Linked DNA regions of Pyxidicoccus trucidator. The protein of the gene in region 1 interacts with the protein of each later gene in a pairwise test. Links are inferred from orthologs where the notes say so. Each region holds a gene or a part of one and is shown on either strand. Other genes may lie near its edges.

The links.
Region 2: the proteins of G4D85_RS43180 (region 1) and dnaE interact in binary tests that used the Escherichia coli proteins (3 or more experiments, as listed by UniProt). The link is inferred for Pyxidicoccus trucidator from one-to-one orthologs.

What each region holds. Positions count from the first base shown.
Region 1 is NZ_JAAIXZ010000025.1:77,333-85,266, forward strand. What follows is about bases 1,540-4,470. They hold G4D85_RS43180 (aminotransferase class I/II-fold pyridoxal phosphate-dependent enzyme), read right to left. Parts: upstream 3,637-4,470; coding sequence 2,443-3,636; downstream 1,540-2,442. Other genes in these bases: G4D85_RS43175 (methylmalonyl-CoA mutase family protein), read left to right, coding at 1,540-2,377; G4D85_RS43185 (phosphatase PAP2 family protein), read right to left, coding at 3,697-4,470. Also shown: more of G4D85_RS43175, read left to right, coding at 1-1,539; more of G4D85_RS43185, read right to left, coding at 4,471-4,674; G4D85_RS43190 (efflux RND transporter permease subunit), read right to left, coding at 4,671-7,175; G4D85_RS43195 (aminotransferase class I/II-fold pyridoxal phosphate-dependent enzyme), read left to right, coding at 7,596-7,934. UniProt on the Escherichia coli protein: Shows aminotransferase activity with methionine and histidine as substrates, and to a lesser extent also with phenylalanine.
Region 2 is NZ_JAAIXZ010000002.1:397,219-406,348, reverse strand. The notes cover bases 1,943-6,069. They hold dnaE (DNA polymerase III subunit alpha), read right to left. Parts: upstream 5,698-6,069; coding sequence 2,143-5,697; downstream 1,943-2,142. Other genes in these bases: G4D85_RS08270 (sulfatase family protein), read left to right, coding at 5,974-6,069; G4D85_RS08280 (DUF4150 domain-containing protein), read right to left, coding at 1,943-2,000. Outside these bases: G4D85_RS08285 (TIGR02270 family protein), read right to left, coding at 1-1,464; more of G4D85_RS08280, read right to left, coding at 1,530-1,942; more of G4D85_RS08270, read left to right, coding at 6,070-8,085; G4D85_RS08265 (Spy/CpxP family protein refolding chaperone), read left to right, coding at 8,151-8,597; G4D85_RS08260 (M14 family metallopeptidase), read left to right, coding at 8,719-9,130. UniProt on the Escherichia coli protein: DNA polymerase III is a complex, multichain enzyme responsible for most of the replicative synthesis in bacteria. This DNA polymerase also exhibits 3' to 5' exonuclease activity. The alpha chain is the DNA polymerase catalytic subunit.

The DNA.
Region 1 (7,934 bases):
GCGCAAGCAGTGGAAGCGCAACCACAACGCCTTCACCGTCGCCGACGACGCGGTGCCCGTGCACGGCACCATCGCCTCGCAGTTCAACGACCCAGGCATGAACCAGCTCTACCGCGCCATCATGGACGCGGTGGTGAAGAAGACCGGCGCGCCGCTCCAGTCGAACTTCGCGCTCACCCCGGGCATGAGCGAGAAGAAGTGGATCATCCCGCCGGAGCGCACCCGCTACCTCGCGGAGATTGTGGAAGCGTGCGAGGCCTACGACGGCTCCGTGCGCGCCCAGGCCGCGATTGCGCGGCGCATGTACCAGCTGCACGGCACCATCCAGGCCCTGCGCGCCAACGTGGGCAAGAAGCGCCTGGAGATTGTCGAGCCGAAGGACTCCGCCGACGTGGTGCAGGTCACCGAGCGCGTGGAGGGCGAGCCCGCCTACCTGGGTGAGCTGGTGGCGCTGTACCAGGACCTGGAGAGCCGCCTGCACCCGGACTGCCGGCGCCTGCTGGCGGAGTGGCCCGCGACGAAGCGGCGCTATGCGGCGGCGAAGTACCAGTACCAGGTGCGCGACAAGGTCATCGAGCTGGACCTGTTCACCGAGTCCCTCTCGCACCTGCGCGTCCCGAAGATTGCCCTGCCCCGCTACGAGGACTGGGGCGACATCCTCACGTGGCTGCTGCGAGAGAATGCCCCGGGCGCCTTCCCGTTCACCTCGGGCGTCTTCCCGCTCAAGCGCGAGGGCGAGGACCCCGCGCGCATGTTCGCGGGTGAAGGCGGCCCGGAGCGCACCAACAAGCGCTTCCACTACGTGTCGCGCGGCCTGCCGGCGAAGCGCCTGTCCACCGCGTTCGACTCGGTGACGCTGTACGGCGAGGACCCGGACCACCGGCCGGACATCTACGGCAAGGTGGGCAACTCGGGCGTGTCCATCGCCAACGTGGACGACGCGAAGAAGCTCTACTCGGGCTTCGACCTGGCGGACCCGTCCACCTCGGTGTCGATGACCATCAACGGCCCGGCGCCCATGCTGCTGGGCTTCTTCCTCAACGCCGCCGTGGACCAGCAGTGCGAGAAGTGGATCCGCGAGCAGGGCCAGGTGGAGGCCGTCGACAAGAAGATCGACGCCATCTACCGCGAGCGCGGCCAGCCCCGCCCCCGCTACCAGGGTGACCTGCCCGCGGGCAACGACGGGCTCGGGCTGCTGCTGCTGGGCGTGTCCGGCGACGAGGTGCTGCCGCGCGAGGTGTACGAGAAGATCCGCGCGAAGACGCTCCAGTCGGTGCGCGGCACCGTGCAGGCGGACATCCTCAAGGAGGACCAGGCGCAGAACACCTGCATCTTCTCCACCGAGTTCGCCCTGCGCGTCATGGGCGACATCCAGCAGTACTTCATCGACCAGAAGGTGCGGAACTTCTACTCGGTGTCCATCTCCGGGTACCACATCGCGGAGGCCGGGGCGAACCCCATCTCCCAGCTGGCCTTCACGCTGGCCAACGGCTTCACCTTCGTCGAGTACTACCTGTCGCGGGGCATGGACATCGACGACTTCGCGCCCAACCTGTCGTTCTTCTTCTCGAACGGCATGGACCCCGAGTACGCGGTGCTGGGGCGCGTGGCCCGGCGCATCTGGGCCAAGGCCATCCGGGACAAGTACGGCGGCAATGACCGCTCGCAGAAGCTGAAGTACCACATCCAGACGTCCGGCCGTTCCCTGCACGCGCAGGAGATTGCCTTCAACGACATCCGCACCACGCTGCAGGCGCTGCTGGCGCTCAACGACAACTGCAACTCCCTGCACACCAACGCGTATGACGAGGCCATCACCACTCCCACCGAGGAGAGCGTGCGGCGGGCCCTCGCCATCCAGCTGGTCATCAACAAGGAGTTCGGCCTGTCGAAGAACGAGAACCCCAACCAGGGTGCGTTCATCATCGAGGAGCTGACCGACCTGGTGGAGGCGGCGGTGCTCACGGAGTTCCGCGCCATCTCCGAGCGCGGCGGCGTGCTGGGCGCCATGGAGCGCATGTACCAGCGCTCCAAGATCCAGGAAGAGTCCCTCTACTACGAGATGCAGAAGCACGACGGGACGCTGCCCATTGTCGGGGTGAATACCTTCCTGGACCCGAAGGGCTCGCCCACCGTGACGCCGCCGGAGGTGATTCGCGCGACGAAGGAGGAGAAGGACTACGCCATCACCGCCCGCGACGCCTTCCGCAAGCGCAACGAGGGCACGGCGCCCCAGGCCCTGGAGGCGGTGCGCCGCGCGGCGCTGGACAACGGCAACGTGTTCGCCGCGCTGATGGACGCGTGCAAGGTGTGCACGCTGGGCCAGCTCTCCCGCGCCCTGTACGAGGTGGGCGGCCAGTACCGGCGCAACATGTAGCGCGGTGACTCAGCGGTGCGGCGCACCGCTTCGTCCAGCGCTCCGCCCTCAGGCGCCGCAGTGGCTCAGCGCCGCGGCGCCAGCTTCGCTCGCAGGCGGCGTACCGCTTCGTCCAGCACCGCCTCCGTCTTGCAGAAGGCGAAGCGCGCCAGCCCCTGCCCCAGGTGGCGGTGCTCCGGGCCGTAGAAGACGCTTGGCGGAATGGCCGCCACGCCCACCTCGGACACCAGGTGCCGGCAGAAGGCCACGTCGTCCTGGAAGCCGTACCGGGCAATGTCCGCGAGGATGAAGTAGCTCCCCTGCGGCGCGAAGGCCGTCAGCCCCGCCTCGCGCAACCCACCCAATAGACGCTCGCGCTTCCCCGCGTACGTCGCCGCCAACTCCGCGTAGTACGCGTCCGGCAGCCGCAGCGCCGCCGCCATGGCCGCCTGCAGCGGCGACGCCGTGGCGAACGTCACGAACTGGTGGGCCCGCTGCACGGCGTCCCGGAGCGGCGGAGGCGCGATGACCCAGCCCACCTTCCACCCGGTGAGGCTGAACGTCTTCCCGCCGCTGCTCACCGTGACGGTGCGCTCGGACAGGCCGGGCAGCGTGGCCGGGCGCAGGTGCCGGGCGGGAGCGAAGACGATGTGCTCGTACACCTCGTCCGACAGCACCTTCACGTCGTGCTCGGCGCACAGCCCGCCCAGGAACTCGAGCTCCTCGCGGGTGAACACCTTGCCGGTGGGGTTGTGCGGCGAGTTGAGGATGAGCAGCCGCGTGCGCGGGCCGAAGGCGGCGCGCACCTCGTCCCGGTCGAACCACCACTCCGGGTGGCTCGCGTCCGGCGGACGCAGCGGCACGTAGCGCGGGGTGGCGCCCACGAAGGTGATGTTGGCGTCGTACGAGTCGTAGAAGGGCTCGAAGGCCACCACCTCGTCGCCCGGGTCCACCAGCCCCAGCAGCACGTCGAGGATGGCCTCGGTGGCGCCGCTGGTGACAACCACCATGGTGTCCGGATCCACCTGCTGGCCGTAGAAACGCGCGGCGTGCTCGGCGATGGCGAGGCGGAGGTCCTTCGCGCCCATGCTGATGGCGTACTGGTTCACCCCGTCGCGGATGGCGCGCTGCGCGGCCTCCTTGACGGCGTCCGGCCCGTCGAAATCCGGGAACCCCTGCCCCAGATTGACGGCGCCGTGCTTCGCGGCGAGCGCGCTGAACTCGGAAAAGACGGTGGTGCCGAAGCGGGTGACTCGCTGCGCGGACACGGGCCTGGACATGGAAGGAGGCTCCTCCTGGCCGGGCGCTCGCGGGGTGGGTGGGGACGACGCGAGGCCGGCTCAGGGCCGTACGATAGCGTCCACCGGGACGGAGCGCGCGGCCCTCTCGCCCTCGCGCTGGCGGGCGGCGCGGGACACGCCCAGGGCCAGCCCCGTCACCACCATCACCAGCGGCACCGCGCACACCAGGTCCGTGGCGTAGTGGAAGCGCCCGGCCAGGGTGGCGATGATGAGGCCCAGGCCCGGCAGCAGCATCAGCCAGAACAGGGGCCGGGAGAACCGCCACGCATAGAAGAGCACCAGCAGCGTGGTGCCGCTGTGGCCCGAGGGGAAGCAGTCCCGGACGTACGTCGGCGTGCGCATCACCGAGTCCAGCAGCTGCGTCACCATGACGCCCTGCAGCGGCCCGTCGAACGCGCCGATGAGGAAGTAGCGCGGCCCGATGGCCGGCACCAGCGCGTAGGCCGCGTAGTTGAGGAAGAACATCAACCCGAGGCCGGTGAGGTACTCGCCGAAGTCGGAGAAGACGCCGCGGGCCCGCCGGTAGAGCACCACCCCCAGCACCACCGGCCAGACGAAGTGGCCGTAGTAGCAGACCATCAACACGTCATTGAGCCAGGGCGGGACGAGACGCTCCAGCTCCACCGCGGCCTGGAAGCCGAACAGCTGCTGGTCCGCGGCCACCAACTGCGCGTCCTTCAGGATGGGATTGAGCGTGTCCACCACCGGCGACAACCACCCGTGCGACAGCACCGACACCGGCAGCAGCCACCAGTCCGCGAGGGTGGTGAGCATTCGGTTGTGCGGGTACATGGCCGCCAGCGTGCGGAGCACCAACGGGCCAGAGGCCATGAAGGCGAACAACCCCGCATTGGGCAGCGCGTCCGGCGCCCAGCGCCCCGGGCCCACGAGCACCAGCGCGGCCAGCGAGCAGGCGGTGATGACGATGAGGTCCACCGCGTTCAGGTGGACCTGTACGTCGTGCTCCCGCAGCCTCTGAGCCAGACGGCGGCGACTCTGGAAGGACCAGGGATTCACGCTGACTTCCGCTCCCCCGGCGACTCGCTGTCCGCGCCGGCCACGCCAAGCTCCAGGCTCCGGACGACGGCGCCCTCCTCCACCGTGACAGCCTTCCGCGCCTTCCAGCGCTCCAGGAGGGCCAGCATCGCCGGGAAGAAGACCGTGGTCCCGAGAAAGGTGCACACGACGCCGAGCAGCGCAATCTGCCCGATGCTGCGCAGCCCCTGGTGGTTGGCGACGAGCAGCGCGCCATAGCCGGCCGCGTTCGACAGCGTGGCCACCACGGCCGCCAGCCCCGTGTGCCGCACCACCTTGCCGAGCGAGCCGGGCCCCTCTTCCTCGTACCGGTGGAACAGGTGCACCGAGTTGTCCACCGCGATGGCAAGCAGGTTGGGCAGCACCACGGCGTTGATGAAGTTGAGCTGCACGTCGAAGAGGTACATGCCGCCCGCCAGGCACGTCATGCCCAGGAACAGCGGCCCGGTGACGAGCAGCGCGCGCTTGAAGCTGCGCAGGCTGAGGAGGATGACGAAGAACACCACCCCCGCCGCGGACCAGAGGATGAGCGGCCCGTCCGCGCGCACCAGCGCGAAGATGCGCGCGGCGATGCGGTTGCTGTCCAGCACCGCCATGTCGATGCCGCGCGCCTTCGTGCCCTCCACCACCTGGTCGATCTGCGCCGCCCAGCGCTTCAGGTCGTCCGTGTCGTAGTTGGACACCGAGGGGAACAGCAGCAGGAACATGCCCTTGCCGTCCGTGGCCTCGAAGCGGCGGCGGGCCTCCACCGGCAGCGCGTCCAGCCCGTAGGGCTTCGCCGCCACCATCTGCTCGAACTCCTTCAGCCGCGCGTCCTCATGCATCTCCGAAGGCAGGCCCTGGAACAGCGTCCGGAGGCCGGCAAGCTCCTCCTCGCGGCGCTTCAAGTCCGAAGGCACCAGGTCCGTGAGGGACGCGCTGCGCAGGAACACGGAGTCGGCCCCGTTGCGGCGCTTCACCTCCGCGATGACCTCCTCCACCTGCCCCACCTGCTTCAGGTCCTCCACCAGGAAGATGGCCGGGTTGAGCGGCTGGCCCAGCTGCTCGGTGACGTGGTCGTCCAGGCGCGAGGACGGCGAGTCACCCTTCAGCTTGCGCATGTCCGTCTCGAAGCCGAGCCGGGGGGCCACGGCCACCGAGAACACCGCGAAGCCCACCACCGCCAGCGCGAGCGCTGCGATGACGGACGTGGGCCAGCGCTTCCACTCGCGCCCGGGCCCGGCCTCCACGGTGGCGGAGCCCTCCGCCGCGGGCGCGGCGTCGGCGCGCGCGGGGCGCAGCCGCTCGGCGATGGCCAGCAGCGAGGGGCCCATGGCGTACGCCGCCAGCACCGCCAGCAGCACGCCCAGTCCCGCCAGGAAGCCGAACTGGTTGAAGGCGTGGAACTGCGCCAGCAGCAGCACGAGGAAGGCCGCCGCGTTCGTCACGGCCGAGGTGAGCGCCCCGCCGAAGGTGCCCCGCACCGCGGCGGCCAGCGCGTCCCGCGAGGACCGCGTCTGCCGCTCCTCCCAGTAGCGCATGCACAGGTGCACGCCGTACTCGATGCCCAGGCCGATGAGGATGGCCACCAGGAAGCCCGTCACCACGTTCAGGTGGCCGATGACGAGCCAGGCGATGCCGAACGTCAGTAGCAGGCCCACCAGGACGGGCAGGCCCACCACCGCCAGCGCGGCGATGCGCCGGGTGGCCAGCAGGATGAGCCCCACCGCGATGAGCGCGGACAGGAGGCCGGCGCGACCCAGGTCCCCCTGCATCACCGCGTCCTCCTCGATGCGGCTCTGGAAGTTGCCCGTCGCCTCCAGCGCCACCGAAGGGAAGCGCTCCGCCGCCAGCGCGCGGCCGGTGCCCATGGCCAGCTCCACGAAGCGCCGCGCGAAGCCCAGGTCCCCCGCCGTCCCCGACGGCTTGATCATCAGGTAGACCTCGGTGCCGTCCGCGTTGGCGAGGTACTCCTTCATGGGCGCGTCGGGCGCGTGCTTCCTGGCAATCGCGTCGAAGTCCGGCGGCGCGGGCGTGGCCCCCAGGTCCACGAAGAACGGGTTGGCCCGCATGCGCTCGTAGCGAACCCGCGCCTCCAGATCCGCGCGCAGCCCCGCCAGCTTCTCCACGGGCAGCAGCAGCAGCCCGTTCCGGCGGAAGAACTCCACGTCATAGCTGTGCTCGACGTAGCGGACCTCCGGCAGCACCTCCAGGCGGAGCTTCAGCTCGGCCGCGTAGGCCTTGAGCCGCTCCGGGGTGTCGCCCTTCGCCACGATGACGAGGTACCCGTCGCCCCCCGCCTTCTGCGACACGCGTGTCAGGTCCTGCACTTCGCGGGCACCCTGGGGGAGCAGCTCCACGAACGAGCCGCGGAACTCCAACCGCGACGCCAGTGCCATACCGCCCGCGGCCAGCAGCGCGAAGACGAGCAGCACCTGCCAGGGCCGCGACACCGCCGCATGGATGAATCCGTCAAACCACCGCTGTCGCAGAGACCTCGCCAACGTCCGCTCCTCGATGAATGCCCGGAGAAGCAAGTTCCCGGCCAGACAAATGGTCCCCGCAAACAACAGGCCCGGGAAAAGTCTTCCAGGCCTCCGGAGGCCCTCCGGTGGGCGTGCAGCCATGGGCACACGGGGGGTTCCAGTATCCACCAGGCAACAGCCGTGTGCCGGCGGCGTGCCACCAAAGTCGCGGTGCTGTCAAGACGGGGACCTATTAGGGGTCCTCGCACGGGACTCAAGCAACAGTCCGCGCCTTGACACTGCCGCTATCCCTCTTTATTCACGGCCCCGCGTCCCCCGTGGGAGGTCGCTGGACGCAGATTTGCCAGGTCGGAACGAGCCCTGCATGGGCGTGGCGACCGGTGATCCGCAGTCCCCCGAGGATCCACCCTCCCGACGCAGCAGCAAGAAAGACCACCCATGAGCGACGTCTTCGACAAGTGCCATAACTGGAAGGACTACCGCATCGCGAAGGCCACGGGACTCTACCCGTACTTCCGAGCCATCGAAGCGTCCCACGGCGCCACCGAGGTCGAGATCGAGGGCAAGCGCGTCATCATGGTGGGGTCCAACAACTACCTGGGCCTCTCCGCGGATCCGCGCGTGAAGGAAGCCGCCATCAAGGCGACGGAGAAGTTCGGCACCACGTGCTCCGGCTCGCGCCTGCTCAACGGCACGCTGGCGCTGCACGAGGAGTTGGAGGCGCGGCTGGCGAAGTTCCTCAACCGCGAGGCCGCCATCGTCATCTCCACCGGCTTC
Region 2 (9,130 bases), on another replicon or contig:
CACCTCCCCGAGCGAGGAGAGGCGGGACAGTCCCGCGCGGCTGGCTGCGCAGCTCGCTACGACATCGTCACCGAGGGCGGAGACCATGCCCAGCCCGGTGATGGCCAACCGCCTCGGATGCGGGCGTGTGCCCTGACGTGGGCGGTCCAAGCTCCGCTGAAGCATGGGGGTTGGGCGAGGAGGCCTTGTGGTGGCCAGCAGTTCCTGGAAAGGCCAGCTCAGGCCCAGCCGCCCCAGCGCTTCCAGGCCCTCTCGGACCCCGGCTCGCTGCGTTGCGGAGAAGCCTCGGGACTGGAGGAGGAACCGACCCCGGCTGCGCAACGCGAGTTCCTGGGCCAGGACGTGACGCCGCCGCATGGGCACATGCTCCAAGGCTTCCGCGAGCCAAGCCCCGCTCAGAGGTCTGCCCAACAGGTAGCGAACGCCGCGCTCGAAGTGGCCTCGGTGCTCCCGCCACCACGAGTGAACTGGCCCGGGCGCCGCGAGGGGCAGTGTGTCCTCGGGTCTTGGTCCCACGACGCCCTCGGAGGCGTCCTCTTCCTCACGGAGAGCCGGTTCCAGCGGCGCGCGCTCGTAGGGCCCTGTCAGGCGCAGACCGGTGATGGCGCAGAATGACTCCGCCGCCAACCTACCGAGCGCTGCATCTTCAAGCAGTTGCAGGCAACATTCCGCCGCCTCGACGCGCCCGCTGAAGCCCAGGGCCCAGATGGCCTCCGCGCGGTTGCCAGGAGCTTTCGCGACTGCCAGCAGCCGCTCCAGGTCGGAGTCATTGCCCCCGAGTCCTACGAGGAGCAGGGCCGTGCCGTCGGGGGTGGGACCCGTAGCCAGCTTCCTGCACAAGGACCAGGCCGGGCCCAGGCCCAGGGTCAGCGCTGTCAGCAGGGCCTCGGTGCGTACTTCGGCGTGCGGCGCAGCCAGCGCATTGAGGACACTCTGCTCGGACACAGGCCCCTGGGTCATGCGAGCGGCCTTCAGCGCTGCGGCCACCAGTTGGGGGGATGGATGCGAAAGCAGTTCTCCCAGCAGGGGGCCCGGCTCTTCCCCCCGGAAGGCCACCACTTCCAGGGCAGCAGCCTGCACATCGGCCTCCGGCGAGGCCAGCAGCCGTGAGAGGGATTTCAGGACGCGCGGCGAAGCTCCCAGTTCCAGGGACCGGCGCAGCCAGGAGCGCGCGGCTGGCTCGGCGTGCTCCAGCGCGTCAAGGACCGCCGCCTCCGCCTTCTCCTCTCCCGAGGAGAGCAGGCCCAGTGCCGAGGCGGTGACGACGTCCGCGTCATCTCCGGAGAGTCCTGGCAGCAGCAGCTTCTGTCGGGAATGGGAGCCACCCAGTACCAGCGCATCCAGGTGCGCCAGCAGCCGCTCTTCTGGCCCCTCCGCCAGCTCTGCCAGGGTATAGGCGGGAGAGACCAGGGCGCCCTCCCACAAGGTCCACAGGAACGCGGCTTCGCCGAGGTGACCCTCCAAAAGCTCCTGCTGGGCTTCTGAAAGTGCGGATCCCATGGCGCGATTGCCAGCCGGGTTCACTGCACTCACTCATCCACGGGGTTCTTGCAGGTCAGGCACTTGGGTTTTTCACCGCTCTCGCCGAGCGCCACGACGGGCGGCTGCATCAGGGGTGAGGGGGGCGTGTTCTTGTCGTTGTGGAACATGAGGTCCATCGCCCGGGCGACATTCTTGCCCTCGAACTTCACGTCGAACGAGAAGTTCGCGAACTCTGCCTTGCCCTGGGTCTTCCCCGACACAACTCCACCTCCAGCGGTACCGGCCTCGTCGCCCGTACTGGTGCTGAAGTTCGAGTCCTTCACACAGACTGGGTTACCCTGCACGCTGACGTGCTTGGTACCTTTGTCGGTGTCAGAGGATCTGGCGACGTTGGGGTAGGGGATGGGAACCGGGCCACCTGGGCTCGGTGTCTTGCAGACATCGGGGAAGGCGACCGAGACCCCATTGGAGTCCCTGGTCACCACGGACATCTTGTTGACGCCGACCGTGTTTGCCATGGAGCCGAACTGTAGCGGCCGGCATCCAAGGGGGTAAATCGGACTGGAAGGCAGATGCCCCGTGTGTACTCCAGACGGCTGCACGGGAGTGCATTGGAGCCCGGCAGGCCCGGCTCCTGAGAGCCGGGCACTACGCCTGGCGTCAGCCGAACTCCACCACGCGCATCCCGAACAACCGGTCCACGGCCAGCAGCAGGTCGTCGTTCACCTGCACCTTGATGGACGTGTTCCCGATGAGCGCCTCACCTTCCCCATGGAAGAGCACGCTCACCGCCACCGGCGTCGCACCCGCGTACTTCTTCGCCAGCTCGTGCAGCTTCGCGACACGGTCCTCGGTGAGCAGGTCCGCCGGCACGCGCAGCTCCAGCCGCTTCGTGCGCTTCTCACGCACCTCCTTGAGGCTCTGGATGTCGTCGACGATGAGCTCCGGCGTGGGCGAGTCCTCGTCACGCTGGCTGATCTGCACCGTCCCCGTCACCAGGATGGGGTCGTCCGACTTGAGCAGGTGCTCCCAGTGCTCGAAGCCCGGCTTGGGCCCCTGCTTCGCCCACTTGCCATCGCGCCCCATGACGTTGCGCGTGCCGTCCTTGCCCGGGAAGCACACCAGCTCAATCGACCCGGACAGGTCTTCAATCGTCACCCACGCCATGCGCTTGCCCGTCTTGGTGGGCCGCTCGCGCAGCACCGTGACGACACCGGCCACGGTGAGCTTGTCGTCCTTCCGCGCACGCTGCACCGCCGTAATCGGCTTCGCGTAGCGCTTCAGCTCCTTGTCGTACTGATGCAGCGGGTGCCCGGACACGTAGAAGCCGATGGCCTCCTTCTCCAGCGCCAGCCGCTCCTTCTCCGACCACTCCTCCACCGACACGTACTCGTCCTTCAGCCCACCGCCGCTCCCCGAGGCCGGGCCGGCCAGCATGCCGAACAGCGAGCTCTGTCCCGCGGCCTTGTCCTTCTGGCTGGCCGAGCCGCGGTTCATCGCCTTCTCAATCGTGTCGAAAATCTGCCGGCGCGGGCGCTTCTCGAAGTCGAAGGAGCCGGCCTTCACCAGCGCCTCCAGCACCTTGCGGTTGACGCGGCGGCTGTCCACGCGCTCGCAGAAGTCGAACAGGCTCTTGAAGGGGCCGTCCTTGCGCGCCTCAATAATCGACTCAATCGCGCCCTCGCCCACGCCCTTGATGGCGCCGAGGCCGAAGCGAATCTTCCCCTCCACCGCGCCGAACGCCATGTCCGACTGGTTCACATCCGGCGGCAGCACCGCGAGGCCCGACTCGCGCGCCTCGCTGATGTGCTTCACCACCTTGTCGGTGTTGTCCTTCTCGCTGGAGAGAAGGGCCGCCATGAACTCGCACGGGTAATGCGCCTTCAGCCACGCCGTGTGGATGGTGACGAGGCCGTAGGCCGCCGAGTGGCTCTTGTTGAAGCCGTACTCGGCGAACTTCTCCATCAGGTCGAAGATTTCGCCGGCCACCTTCAGGTCGACGTTGTTCTTCGCGCACCCCTCGAGGAAGCCGGCGCGCTCGGCCTGCATGACCTCGGCCTTCTTCTTTCCCATCGCGCGGCGGAGCAGGTCTGCGCGGCCCAGGGTGTAGCCACCCAGGACCTGCGAGATCTGCATCACCTGCTCCTGGTACACGATGACGCCGTAGGTGTCCTTGAGCACCGGCTCCAGCGCGGGGTGCGGATACGCCACCTTCTCCCGGCCGTGCTTGCGGTTGATGAAGACGTCCACCATGCCGGAGTCCAGCGGACCCGGGCGGTAGAGCGCACCAGCGGCGATGACGTCTTCGAAGCAGTTCGGCTTGAGCTTCACGACCATTTCCGTGAAGCCGCTCGACTCCATCTGGAAGATGCCGGCCGTGTCGCCCTTGGCCATCAGCTCCCAGACTTCCGCGTCGCCCAGCGGAATCTCGTGCCGGGGAATGTGCTTGCCGTGGTTGCGCTTCACCAGGTCCAGCGCGTGCTGGATGACGGTGAGCGTCTTCAGGCCGAGGAAGTCGAACTTCACCAGGCCCGCCGCCTCCACCTCGTCCTTGGCGAACTGGGTGATGAGCGTCTTCTCACCCGGCGGCTGGTAGACGGGCACGAACTCCCACAGCGGCTTGTCGGCAATCACCACGCCTGCCGCGTGCATGCCGGGCTGGCGGTGCAGCCCCTCCAGCGCGAGCGCGATTTCCAGCACGTCCTTGGTGGTGACGGGCCGGCCCTCCACCTCACCGAGGGTGGTGGGCGTCTCCATCATCTCCTTGAGGCGAGGCTCCATCTCGATGGCCTCCTTCAAGGTGATGTTGAGCACCTCCGGCACCAGCTTGGCGATGCGGTCGCCTTCGCTGAACGGGAGCGCGAAGACGCGGCACACGTCGCGCAGCACGCTCTTCGCCTTGAGCGAGCCGAAGGTGATGATCTGCCCCACGTTCATCTCGCCGTACTTCCGGCCGACGTACTGGATGACCTCGTCCCGGCGGTCCTGGCAGAAGTCGATATCGAAGTCCGGCATCGACACGCGCTCCGGGTTGAGGAAGCGCTCGAACAGGAGGTTGTAGGGAATGGGGTCCAGGTCGGTGATGCCCAGCACGTAGGCCACCAGACTGCCGGCTCCGGAGCCACGGCCCGGGCCCACGGGGATGCCCTGCTTCTTCGCCCAGTTGATGAAGTCCTGGACGATGAGGAAGTAGCCGCTGAACCCCATCTTCTGGATGACGCCAATCTCCAGCTTCAGGCGGTCCACGTACACCTCCCGGTCGATGGGATAGGTGACGGTGGCGGCCAGCTCCTTGAAGCGCTCGCGCAGGCCCTCGTAGGCCAGCTCCGCCATGTAGCTGTCCGGGGTGTGGCTGTCGGGCACCTTGAAGGTGGGCAGCATGGGCTTGCCCAGCTTCAGCTCCAGGTTGCACTGCTCGGCGATGCGCTGGGTGTTGTGGACGGCCTCGGGGATGTCCTTGAAGGCTTCCAGCATCTCCGCGGGGCTCGTGACGTACAGCTTGTCCGTGGAGTGCTTCATGCGCTTGCCGTCCGCCAGCGTCTTGCCGCTGGCGATGCACATCAGCAATTCGTGCGCGCGGGCGTCCTCGCGCTTGATGTAGTGGGCGTCCGCGGTGGCGCACAGCGGGATGTCCATGTCCCGCGAGAGCTGCTTGAGGTTCTCGTTCGCCTTCTCCTGCTCGGGCATTCCGTTGGACTGCACCTCGAGGAAGAAGTGCCCGGGCTCGAAGATGTCCTTGTATTCCTGCGCGGCGCGGCGGGCGTGGTCCATGTCGCCGCGGAAGCACGCGCTGGTGACTTCACCACCGAGGCACGCGGTGAGGGCGAAGAGCCCCTTGCTGTGCTCGGCGAGGACCTTCTTGTCGATGCGGGGGTGGTAGTAGAACCCCTGCATGTACGCGGTGGAGGAGAGGTAGCGGAGGTTGGCGTAGCCCTCCGCGTTCTTGGCCACCAGGATGAGGTGGTGGGACACCTTCTCCGAGCGGTCCTCGCGCCCCTTGGGCCCCGCGACGTAGGCCTCCATGCCGAGGATGGGCTTGATGCCGGCGTCCTTGGCCTTCTTGTAGAAGTCGATGGCGCCAAACATGTTGCCGTGGTCCGTCACGGCAACGCTGGTCATCCCCTTCTCCTTCACCGTCTTGATGAGGTCCTTCATCCGGATCGCCCCATCGAGGAGCGAGTAGAGGGTGTGCAGGTGGAGGTGGGTAAAGGACATAGGCTCGTGCCACTCCAGGAGGAGAGATGCTGAACACTAGGGCTGCGCTCCCCTGCTCGCCAGTCCAGTATCGAGACTCTGGAGGTAGGCGACGGCGGAGCCGATAAATCGGCCCTGGAACCTCTTCTGCCATGAGCGGAAGCAGGGTTGAAGAAAGTAACGGCGGGGCCTGGCCGGCGCCTGCCTCCGTGCCCCCCTCCGGGCGTCCACTCAGCAGCACTTCAATGCGATTCCGGGGTGTTGCGCGGCCTTGACAGTGCCCAGCGTGAAGCCCTCATGGCCTCCGCGGACCGCCCCACCTTCGCCCGCGCCCTCCTGCTCGGCTGCCGGGCGGGCCTGCTCGTCTTCCTGGCGCTCTACACGCTCTGCGCGGTCTTCAACATGCAGCTGGGCTACCAGGGGAACGAGAGCCGGGTGGTCTCCGAATACGTCTGGAGCCAGTGGCGCGGGGTGGTGCTGGGCCAGGTGGGGCGGCTGCTCGCGGCCTACACCGTCGTGGGACTGGCCCTGGGCACGCTGCTGGGCGCGGGCCTCTGGGCAGCCGGAGCGGGCCGCAGGGCCGTGTTCTGGGGTAGCGCGCTGGCCTGCCTCGCGGTGGACGCACTGCTGGTGCTGGGCGACCTGGCGCACCACCCGCACCTGTACGCGGCCACGCTGTATGAGCGCTCGGCCGCCACGCGGTGGGTACTCCTGACGGTGAGCGGCACGACGCCCGGGGCCTGGCGCCTGGGCGCGGCGGTGCTGCCCTCGCTGGCCGGCATGCTGCTGCTCGCGCGGGCGCTGCGGCGCGCGCCGGCCCGGGCGCTGGCGGTGGGCGGAGCGCTCGCGGTGGCGGTGCTGCTCGGGACGGGGCAGCTGGTACGCGCGGGCCCGCCGCCCGCTGTGCCCCAGCCTCCCTCGGAGCGCCTGAACCTCGTCATCCTCTCCGCGGACGGGCTGCGGCCGGACCACTTCTCCGGCAACGGCTACCCGCGCCCCACCACGCCCAACCTCGACCGACTGCTGCGCGAGGGCTCGCAGTTCCAGGAGACGGTGGTGCAGGTGCCGCGCACCGCGCCCTCGTGGACGACGCTGCTCACCTCGCAGTGGGCGGGCGAGCACCCCATCCGTCACACCCTGGTGGGGCGCAAGGCCCGCCAGCAGCCGCTCACCACGCTGGCCACCGCGCTGAACGGCGCCGGCTGGCGGACGGCGGTGGTGGCGGACTACGCGGGCGACCACTTCTCCCGGCTGGACTTCGGCTTCCAGCACGTGGAGGCACCGGCCTTCCACTTCCCGGACCTCATCCGCCAGCGGATGCTCATCACCCACGTGGCCCTGCTGCCGTGGACGGCGCTGGCGCCCGGCCTCTTCACCGAGCGCGGCCAGTTCCCCGAGCTGACCGACCCCGCCCCGCTGCTGGGCCGCGTGCGGCGCACGCTGGAGCGCCTGCCGCGCGGAGACCCGTTCGCGCTCGTCGTCTTCGGCTCCACGCCGCACTTCCCGTATGCCGCGCCCTGGCCCGAGCAGGGCCGCTTCGTCGCGCCGGACTACTCGGGCCCCTGGCGCTTCGGCACCACGCCCCAGTTGGAGGCGCCCCCGGGACAGCCTCCACCGACGCCCGAGGACGTGCGAGCGCTGGTGGCCAACTACGACGCCTCGGTGCGCGCCTTCGACGGGCTGGTGGGCGACGTGCGCGCGGAGCTGGAGCGGCGAGGGCTGTGGGAGTCCACGCTGGTGGTGGTACTGGCGGACCATGGCGAGCACCTCGCGGACGAGGGGCGGGGCCTGGGCCATGGGGACCACCTGTGGGGCGGCGCCGCGCTGCGCATCCCCTTCGTGCTGCACCTGCCAGGGCACGTGGCCAAGGGACACACCGTGAGACAGCGGGCCCGCGCACTGGACGTGGCGCCCACGCTGCTGGACCTGCTCGGCGTGCCCGCACCGGCGAGCTTCCGCGGCCGCTCGCTGGCGTCCCTCGTCCGTCCGGGCGCGGAGGGCGTCACGCTGCCGGACGCGCCCGCGCTCGTGGAGACGGACCTCTGGTTCAGCGACCGCGACGGCCAGCCCTACCAGCGGATGCGCATCCCCTACCCCTGGGTCTACGAGACAGCCACGGTGGAGCCGGAGACGGGGGACATCGCCCTCAAGCCGGAGTGGGAGGCCGCCGTGCAGGCGGCCCGTCACCGGGGCGTGTACCTGGGCCGCTGGAAGCTGCTGGAGCTGCCCACGCCGAGCGGGCTCGAGGTGGAGCTGTATGACGTCGTGGCGGACCCGGCGGAGGCCCACGAGGTGAGCGAGCAACACCCGGACGTGGTGCGCGCCCTGCGCGAAGTGCTGGCCCAGGAGCGCCCTTCACACTTCTTCACGCCCCGTACAGGCGCACGACATGGGCGCCCGGCACATTGAGCACTGTCGCCACCTCGGCGAACCCACCCGGAGCCCTCCACGGGCCCCGCACCGGAGAGAGTGCCATGAAGAAGAAGATTGCCATCGCCGCTTCCGCCGTCCTCGCCGTCGTCCTCCTCAGCGGCTTCGCGTTCCGCGGAGGCCATGGCTGGGGCCACAACCCCGAGCGCATCAAGCAGATGATTACCTGGCGGCTGAACGACAAGCTGGAGGACCTGGACGCCACCGACGCGCAGCGCCAGTCCATCAACGCCGTGAAGGACCGCCTGTTCGAGGACGGGGTGCAGCTCATGGAGGAGCATCACGGGTCGCGCGCGGAGGCCTTCGCCCAGCTTTCGTCGGACGCCCCGGACGCGCAGAAGCTGCACTCGCTGGTGGACGCCCGCATCGACGCCATGCGCGCCTTCGCCCACAAGATGACGGACGCCGCGCTGGAAGTGCACGGCACGCTGACGCCGGAGCAGCGCAAGGAGCTGGCCACCGAGTTCCGTGAGCGCACCGGCATCAAGTGACGTCCACCCACGGGCCCGGCCACCCGGGCGGGCCCGGGGCCGTGGGGCACTGAACGCCCCGGCCCTGTACGGAAGGTGGAAACGGGTGGGCGCCGGGTCTGGCCACGGCTAGTTTAGGTGCGTGAATTACACCGACTATGCCCAGCGCATCCGCTCCTTCGTGACGCTCGCCGAGGTGGCCGAGTACGGCCGCGTCACGGAAGGCGGCCAGGACTACCCGCTCTTCCGCCTCACCGTCCCGGGCGACCGTTGGCTGGTCATCACCTCGGGCTTCCATGGGGAGGAACCCGCCGGCCCGCTGACGCTGGCCGAGCACTTCCCGGAAGTGGTGGCCTACGCCCGGGAGCGCGGCGTGGGCCTGCGCGTCTACCCGTGCATCAACCCGTCCGGCTTCGAGGACGGCACCCGCTACAACCGCAGCGGTGAGAAACCCAACAACGACTTCCTCCGGTACGAAGTGACCGCCGGCGAGTGGAAGGGCGAGCTGAGCCGCCCGCAGCCCATCCTCCGTTGGGTGCTGTACGACGGCGGCC